Regions from separate parts of the Streptomyces sp. SAI-135 genome, predicted to be linked through region 1. Evidence: riboswitches for the same ligand, from Rfam matches in the RefSeq annotation. Region 1 holds a riboswitch; the other holds the start of a gene.

What was found. A riboswitch is a leader RNA that binds a small molecule or an ion and turns the genes downstream of it on or off. The one in region 1 is predicted to bind glycine.
Region 2: linked by a shared signal. The riboswitch ahead of gcvP (aminomethyl-transferring glycine dehydrogenase) and the one ahead of gcvT (glycine cleavage system aminomethyltransferase GcvT) in region 1 are both predicted to bind glycine.

What each region holds. Positions count from the first base shown of each region.
Region 1 is NZ_JARXYP010000002.1:6,331,302-6,335,707, forward strand. Features, by position in the region: gene glyA (serine hydroxymethyltransferase) at 1-596, opposite strand, end outside; gene gcvH (glycine cleavage system protein GcvH) at 611-988, opposite strand; gene gcvT (glycine cleavage system aminomethyltransferase GcvT) at 1,087-2,202, opposite strand; glycine riboswitch at 2,358-2,454, opposite strand; gene M2163_RS33310 (AAA family ATPase) at 2,637-3,305, shown strand; gene M2163_RS33315 (enhanced serine sensitivity protein SseB) at 3,399-4,196, shown strand; gene M2163_RS33320 (enhanced serine sensitivity protein SseB C-terminal domain-containing protein) at 4,327-4,406, shown strand, end outside.
Region 2 is NZ_JARXYP010000002.1:1,705,256-1,709,661, reverse strand. Features, by position in the region: gene M2163_RS12150 (DNA polymerase IV) at 1-1,235, shown strand, start outside; gene M2163_RS12145 (PRC-barrel domain-containing protein) at 1,869-2,246, opposite strand; glycine riboswitch at 2,370-2,465, shown strand; gene gcvP (aminomethyl-transferring glycine dehydrogenase) at 2,641-4,406, shown strand, end outside.

The sequences.
Region 1 (4,406 bases):
ACCCACAGGTACGCCCCGACCTCGTCGGCGATCCGGCGGAACTCCGCGAAGTCCAGCTGCCGCGGGTAGGCGGACCAGCCCGCGATGATCACCTTGGGGCGGTGCTCCTTGGCGAGCTTCTCCAGCTCGGCCATGTCGACGAGGCCCGACTCGTCCACGTGGTAGGCGACCACGTTGAACTGCTTGCCGGAGAAGTTCAGCCGCATCCCGTGGGTCAGGTGACCGCCGTGCGCCAGGTCCAGGCCCAGGATGGTGTCGCCGGGCTGGGCCAGCGCGAACAGCGCGGCCTGGTTCGCGGAGGCGCCGGAGTGGGGCTGCACGTTGGCGTACTCGGCGCCGAACAGCTCCTTGAGCCGGTCGATCGCGATCTGCTCGGCCACGTCGACGTGCTCGCAGCCGCCGTAGTAGCGGCGTCCCGGGTAGCCCTCGGCGTACTTGTTGGTCAGGACCGAGCCCTGTGCCTCCATGACCGCGAGCGGAGCGAAGTTCTCCGAGGCGATCATCTCGAGGGTGGACTGCTGCCTGACCAGCTCGGCGTCGACCGCGGCGGCGATCTCCGGGTCGAGCTCGTGCAGGGGCGTGTTCAGTGCGGACATCAGGTGCGGACTCCTCAGCCGGCGGAAAAGGCGGTGTACTCGTCGGCGGAGAGCAGGTCGGCCGGCTCCTCCGCGACGCGTACCTTGAACAGCCAGCCGCCCTCGAAGGGGGCGGAGTTCACCAGCGACGGGTCGTTGACGACGTCCTCGTTGACCTCGGTGACCTCACCGGAGACGGGGGAGTACAGGTCGGAGACCGACTTGGTCGACTCCAGCTCGCCGCAGGTCTCGCCCGCGGTCACGGTGTCACCGACCTCGGGGAGCTGGACGAAGACGACATCGCCGAGCGCGTTGGCCGCGTGCTCCGTGATGCCGACCGTCGAGACGCCGTCCTCGGCGCCCGACAGCCACTCGTGCTCCTTGCTGTAACGCAGCTGCTGGGGGTTGCTCATGGCCTGAATTCTCCTGTACGCGGGGGAGTGCTGGTGAAGGGGGGACTGCTGAAGGCGTGCGTGAGCAGCGACATCGTGCTCAGCATCACCTGTGGCGGCTACTTCTGGCGCTTGTAGAACGGCAGTGCCACGACCTCGTACGGCTCGTGGCTGCCCCGGATGTCCACACCGACACCCGTCGTGCCCGGCGCGGCGTACATGGGCTCGATGTAGGCCATCGCGATCGGCTTGCCCAGCGTGGGCGAGGGCGCCCCGGAGGTGACCTCGCCGATCACCTTGCCCTCGGCGACGACCGCGTACCCGGCGCGGGGGACCCGGCGGCCCTCGGCGATCAGGCCGACCAGGACGCGCGGCCCCTCGTGGTTGCTGTGCTCGGCGGCCTCGCGCAGGGCCGCGCGGCCCACGAAGTCGCCCTTGTCGAACTTCACGACCCGGCCGAGGCCCGCGTCGTAGGGGGTCAGCTCCGTGGTGAGCTCGTGCCCGTACAGCGGCATGCCCGCCTCCAGGCGCAGCGTGTCCCGGCAGGACAGCCCGCAGGGGACCAGGCCGACGCCCTCGCCCGCCTTGGTCAGCGCCTGCCACAGCTCGACGGCGTGCTCCGGCTTCACGAACAGCTCGAAGCCGTCCTCGCCGGTGTAGCCGGTGCGCGCGATGAGGGCGGGGACGCCCGCGACCGTGCCGGGGAGACCGGCGTAGTACTTGAGGCCGTCGAGGTCGGCGTCGGTCAGCGACTTCAGGATGCCCGAGGACTCGGGCCCCTGGACGGCGAGCAGGGCGTACGCGTCCCGGTCGTCGCGCACCTCGGCGTCGAAACCGGCGGAACGCTCCACGAGGGCGTCGAGCACGACCTGGGCGTTGCTCGCGTTCGCCACGACCAGGTACTCGGTCTCGGCGAGCCGGTAGACGATCAGGTCGTCCAGGATGCCGCCGTCCTCGCGGCAGATCATGGTGTAGCGGGCCCGGCCGACGGCGACCGAGGCGATGTTGCCGACCAGGGCGTAGTCCAGGAGCTGGGCCGCCTGCGGTCCGGTCACGGCGATCTCGCCCATGTGGGAGAGGTCGAAGAGCCCGGCCTTCGTGCGCACCGCGTTGTGCTCGTCGCGCTCGGAGCCGTAGCGCAGGGGCATGTCCCAGCCGGCGAAGTCGGTCATCGTGGCACCGAGGGCGCGATGCAGGGCATCGAGCGCGGTGAGACGGAGTTCAGAACTGCTCATCGGGCGGTCGTCTCCAAGGATCCCAGGACATGGGTGTGACGGGCGAGGTATTCCTCCCCATCTGTCATCGGAACCTGAGAGGTTCGCCATGAAGGACATGGCTTGCACCTTGGGTGGGGCCGCCGTCGAGTCGGCGGCCCGCTTTTCAGATGTGCCTCGCCCGCGCGGTAACGGGGCCTGAGAGATTCAAGGGAGGGACTTGCTCCTTCGGCGCCCGGGTACACGTACCCGGGACTCTCCCGCGCGGATTCAAGCGGCCGGTATGCAGTTGGCGCGGACATCATTGCACGCCGCGGATGCCGACGGCAGGGCCGCATCGGACCCCTCTCTCTGTAACCGGCTTGTGGCGGTACGAGTACAGAAACGCGAGAGATCATCCATTACCTTCTCTTTACGCTCGGTGGGGAGGGGAACCCCGACCCCGGAGGAGGACGATGACGGTGGACAGGACCACGGCGTACGCGACGACCTCGGGGCTCGCCCTGCCCGAGCAGCCCGCGGCCCCGGCCGTCGAGGCGCTGGGCGCCCGCCCGGTCGTCCGTGACCTGCGCGAGCGCGCGGGCCACAGCCCGCACGCCCTGCTGTTCGGCCCGGCGGACCTCGTCGTGATCACCGGCCTGCCCGGCAGCGGCAAGTCCACGCTGATGAAGCGCGCCGTCAACGGCATCCGGGTCGACTCCCAGGACACCCGCGACCGCTTCGACGGCCGGCTGTCCCGCTTACTGCCGTACGCCCTCTACCGCCCCCTGGTCCGGCTCGCGCACTACGCGGCTCTGCGCCGCGCCCTGCGCTCCGGCGAAGGAGTCGTGGTGCACGACTGCGGGACGCAGGCCTGGGTGCGGGGCTGGCTGGCCCGCGAGGCCCGGCGCCGGGGCGGCACCCTGCACCTGCTGCTGCTCGACGTCCCGGCGGACACCGCGCTGCGGGGCCAGCGCGAGCGGGGCCGGGGGGTCTCGCGGTACGCCTTCCTGCGGCACCGGGGAGCGGCCTCCCGGCTGATCCGCTCCGTGGAGCGCGGCGACCTGCCCCCGGGCTGCGGTTCGGCGGTGCTGATCGACCGGCAGGCGGCGGACGTGCTGCGGCGGATCGGCTTCACGGCCTGAGACGGGCGGGTTCGCCGGGCCGGGTCACCGCCGCGCGGCACCCGCTAGCCTTTCAGCCACATCAACAGTGGTTCACAGCAGGCGGTCAGACAGATGGACTTCCCGGCGGATCTTCCCGCGGACTTTCCAGGGCAGGCGCACCCGCACCCCCACCCGCACGGCGGATGGCCCGGCAACGAGCTGGAGGAGGTGCTCTCGGCCTCCCTCGGCATGCCCTCGGCGGGCGGCCGGATCATCGAGGTGCTCGGCCGCAGCTTCGTCTGGATCCCCCTGCCGAACGGCGGCGGCCCGCACAGCGGCCCCCTCGACCTGCCCACCCTGGAGATCGAGGGCCAGGCCTTCGTCCCGGTCTTCAGCTCCGAGGAGCAGTTCCGCCAGGTCGTCGGCAGCCATCTGTCGTACACCATCGCCCCGGCGGTCGAGTTCGCGCGCGGGCTGCCCCCGCACGTGGGCATCGCGGTGAACCCCGACGGCGTGGTCGGCGTCCCCCTCCCGCCCGCCGCCGTCGCCGACCTGTGCCGGGTGGGCCGCACCCCGCTGGACGGGCCCAACACCGGTGGCCGGGTCAAGCTCTACGAGCCGGACTGGCAGGACGACCCGGTCGACTTCCTGGCAGCCGCGTCCGCCGAGTTCGCGGCCACCGGAGTGGTCCTCACGGCCCGCCGGTGCCTCGCCGCCATCGAGACCGCCGACCCGGTCATGTTCGTGGGTGTCGAACTCTCCCAGTGGGAGGGCGACCTGCGCACCCTGCCCATGGACGCCCTCGGCCGGGCCCTGGGCCGCACCCCGGTGGCGTGGCCGGTCAACCTCGTCCTGCTGGACGTGGCGGACGACCCGGTGGGCCACTGGATGCGGGGCCAGGTACGCCCCTTCTACACCCAGGGGACGTAATGCAGGGGCGCGGGGAACTGCGCGAGCAACCCCCACGACCCGCAGCCGCGATCCGACACCAGGACCCGAGCTCCTGGGCGCTTAAGCTGTGTCCATATCCGGGGCAACAAACAGGGAAGGGGCGGTCCAGGTGAGCGCCAGCGGCACGGGCACCGCGACCGGCACGGTCGAGCACATGCTGCGCCAGGTGACCCCCGGGCGCTACGACGC
Region 2 (4,406 bases), 4.6 Mb from region 1:
TGGTGGCCACCGCGTCCTACGAGGCCCGGGTGTTCGGGGTGCACTCGGCGATGCCCATGGCCCAGGCGAGGCGGCTCGCGCCGAACGCCGCGTATCTGGTGCCGCGCTTCGGGTTCTACAAGGCGATCAGCGAGCAGGTGATGGGGCTGCTGCGGGAGTTGTCGCCGCTGGTGGAGCCACTGAGCCTGGACGAGGCGTTCGTGGATCTGGAGGCCGGGGGAGCCGCCTGGGACGAGGCGTCGGCGCGGCTGGTCGGGGCGAGACTGCGGGCCGACATACGGGCCGTCACGGGACTCACGGGGTCGGTGGGGCTGGCCGCGTCGAAGATGCTCGCGAAGATCGCCTCCGAGCAGGCCAAGCCGGACGGCTTGGTGGTGATCGAGCCGGGCACCGAGCGGGCCATGCTCGGGCCGATGTCGGTGCGGACCCTGCCCGGGGTGGGGCCGGCGACGGGGGACCATCTGCGGCGGGCGGGGATCCACACGGTCGACGAGATCGTCGAGGCGGGGGAGGACGAGCTCGTACGGCTGCTCGGGAAGGCGCACGGGCACGGGCTCTACGCGATGGCGCTGGCGCGGGACGAGCGGGCCGTGGTGGCGGAGCGGGAGGCCAAGTCGGTGTCGGTGGAGGACACCTACGACGTCGACATCCATGACCGGGTGCGGGTGGGGTTCGAGGTGCAGCGGTTGGCGGACCGGTGTGTGCGGAGGTTGCGGGAGGCCGGCCTGTCGGGGCGGACCATCGTGCTGAAGGTGCGGCGGTACGACTTCTCGACGTTGACGCGGTCCGAGACCCTGCGGGGACCCACGGATGATCCCGCGGTGGTGCGGGAGGCTGCCCTGCGGCTGCTGGAGGGCGTCGACTCGACGGGGGGTGTGCGGTTGCTGGGGGTCGGGGTCTCCGGGCTCGCCGACTTCACCCAGGAGGATCTGTTCGCCCAGGCCGCGGGCCAGGGAGCGGAGCACCCCGTCGAGGAGGTGGCGGACGAGGTTCCGGTCGAGGAGCGGGACGTGGTGGTCGAGCGCCGGTGGGTCGCCGGACATGACGTGCGGCACGCCGAGTACGGGCACGGGTGGGTGCAGGGGAGCGGGCTGGGGCGGGTGACCGTGCGGTTCGAGACGCCGGATTCGGAGCCGGGGCGGGTGCGGACGTTTCTTGTCGACGATCCCGCGCTGGAGACGGCTGAGCCGTTGCCGTTGGTTGCGGTGGTGGGGGGTCGTCGGGGGGGTTCTTGAGGGGTTGGTCGTGGGGCGCTGGGTGCTCTGTGGGGCTGGGGTGGTTGGTCGTGGGCGCTGCGTGTGGATGCCTGGGCTGGGGAGCCAGCCGGCGTGGGGGCTGGGCCGCGGGGTGTGAGCGCGTGTGGTGTCGGCTGCGGTTCGGTTGCCGACCTCGGCCGGTCGCGGGACCCGGTGGGGGTGTGAGCCCCGTTGGGGTTCGGTCGACGGTCTTAGGGGAGCGTGGGGTTCTGGTGAGGCTGCAGGGCGCTTGGCCGGGGCGGCTCGGTGTCGCGAGAGGAGCCTGGGACAGGGCGGGCTGTGCGGCCCTGCGGCGGGGCTGCGCTGTGTCTGGAGCGAGCGCTGCCGGTCTGGAGCGGGGTGGAGCGTACGGGGGTGGCTTCGGTGGGGCTGGTTTGGTCGACCGGTGGTCAGGGCGCGGTCGGGGCCGGGCTGCTTAGGGCAGGAGGGCGGGTGGACCGTCGGGTGGGGCCGGAGCCGGGGGGCATCGCGGCCTTTCTCGGCAGCACAGTCAGAGGCTGCTACGGGTGCCTGCGGCGGGCGTGCGGGCCGTCTGGCTGAGCTCTTGAAGCTCTTGAGCCCGGCCGTGGGCGATGAGGGCGCGCGGTGGTGGCTCGGTTGCCGGCGTGGGGGTCAGGTCTCCACGTCCCCCATGCCTGCCAGCTTGCCGAAGTCGTGGTCCGGGAAGGCGGGGGGTGCGGCCACGTCCAGGCCGTAGTGGTGGTAGAGCTGGAGTTCCTGGTCGGGGGAGAGGTGGCGGCCCACGCCGAAGTCGGGGGCCTCCTTGATGAGCGTGCGGTCGAAGGGGACGTGCAGGGTGCCGTCGACCAGTTCGCTGGGCTCCAGGGGGACGAAGGCGTCCCGGGAGAAGAGGCCGGTGCGTATGGCGGCCCACTCCGGCACGCCTGTCGCGTCGTCGAGGTAGACCTCGTCGACGGTGCCGATCTTGGTGCCGTTGCGGTCGAACGCCTTGCGGCCGATCAGGTTGCGCGGATCGATGTCGGTCTGCACGTGCCCTCCACTTGGTCGCAACTCATCCGAAGCGGTCGTAAGCACTACGAAAGAGCACATCGGGGCGTGCGGCCACTCGAAGACTCGTGCGGGGACCTCGCTGGTAGGCTTGCAAACGGCTGCTGACCCCGTGCGGGAGAGTCCTCCAGACACCATCGGAGGCGCCGAAGGAGCAAATCCTCCCCGGAATCTCTCAGGCTCACGTACCGCACGGACGAGGTCACTCTGGAAAGCAGGGCGGGTGTCGACGGCTTCCGCTCTCACCGACGGTGAAAGCCGGCGGCCTTCGGGCGGCCGGTGAAGCTCTCAGGTTGAGATGACAGAGGGGGAGGCCGTCGGGGTACCCGCGCCGGGGTACCCCTCGAAGGTCGCGTCAGACCAGGAGGCCTCCGCAATGACCGCCCACCGCATTCCGCTCGCAGAGCTCGAGCAGGGGATCCCGTTCGAGCAGCGTCACATCGGTCCGGATCATGAAGCCCGCGCCAAGATGCTCGCCCAGGTCGGGTACGGCTCGCTCGACGAGCTGACCGCCGCCGCGGTGCCTGATGTGATCAAGAACGCCGATGCGCTGGACCTGCCCGGTGCGCGCACCGAGGCCGAGGTGCTGGCCGAGCTGCGGTCGCTGGCCGACTGCAACCAGGTGCTCGACTCCATGATCGGGCTCGGGTACTACGGCACCTTCACCCCGCCCGTCATCCTGCGCAACGTCATGGAGAACCCGGCCTGGTACACGGCCTACACGCCGTACCAGCCGGAGATCTCGCAGGGACGGCTGGAGGCCCTGCTCAACTTCCAGACCATGGTCGCGGACCTCACCGGGCTGCCGACCTCGGGTGCCTCGCTGCTCGACGAGGGGACCGCGGCGGCCGAGGCCATGGCGCTGTCCCGCCGGATGGGGAAGAACAAGAAGGGGCTCTTCCTCGTCGACGCCGACGTGCTGCCGCAGACGATCGCCGTGATCGAGACCCGTGCCGAGCCGACCGGCCTGGAGGTCGTGGTCGCCGACCTCAGCGACGGGATCCCGGCCGAGGTCGTCGGGCGTGAGATCAACGGCGTGCTCGTCCAGTACCCCGGCGCCTCCGGTGTCGTACGGGACATCAAGCCGCTGATCGACCAGGCTCACGAGCTCGGCGCGCTCGTGACCGTCGCCGCCGATCTGCTCGCGCTGACCCTGCTGAGGTCGCCGGGTGAGCTCGGGGCGGACATCGCGGTCGGGACCACGCAGCGGTTCGGTGTGCCGATGGGATTCGGCGGGCCGCACGCCGGATACATGGCCGTCCAGGAGAAGTTCGCCAGGAGCCTGCCCGGGCGGCTCGTGGGTGTGTCCGTGGACGCCGACGGCAACAAGGCCTACCGGCTCGCGCTGCAGACGCGTGAGCAGCACATCCGCCGGGAGAAGGCGACCAGCAACATCTGCACCGCGCAGGTGCTGCTCGCGGTCATGGCCGGGATGTACGCCGTCTACCACGGCCCCGACGGGCTGAAGGGCATCGCGCGGCGGACGCACCGGTACGCGAACATCCTCGCGGCGGGGCTGACGGCCGGCGGGGTCGAGGTCGTGCACGGGAACTACTTCGACACGCTGACCGTGCGGGTGCCGGGGAAGGCCGCCGAGGTCGTCGCCGCGGCGCGGCGGAACGGTGTCAACCTGCACCTGGTCGACGCCGACCGGGTGTCCTTCGCCTGCGACGAGACCACCGCGCGGGCCCAGGTGGCCGCCGTGTGGGAGGCCTTCGGGGTCGAGGCCGACATCGAGGCGCTGGACGCGGCCACCGAGGAGGCGCTGCCCGACGCGCTGCTGCGCGGCGACGACTTCCTCACCCACCCCGTCTTCCACCAGCACCGCTCCGAGACCGCGATGCTGCGCTACCTGCGCCGGCTCGCCGACCGCGACTACGCGCTCGACCGCGGCATGATCCCGCTGGGCTCCTGCACCATGAAGCTCAACGCGACCACCGAGATGGAGCCGGTCACCTGGCCCGAGTTCGGGCAGCTGCACCCCTTCGCTCCCGCCGAGCAGGCGCAGGGCTATCTGACGCTGATCCGGGAGCTGGAGGAGCGGCTCGCCGAGGTCACCGGGTACGACAAGGTGTCCCTGCAGCCCAACGCCGGTTCGCAGGGTGAGCTGGCCGGCCTGCTCGCCGTCCGTGGGTACCACCG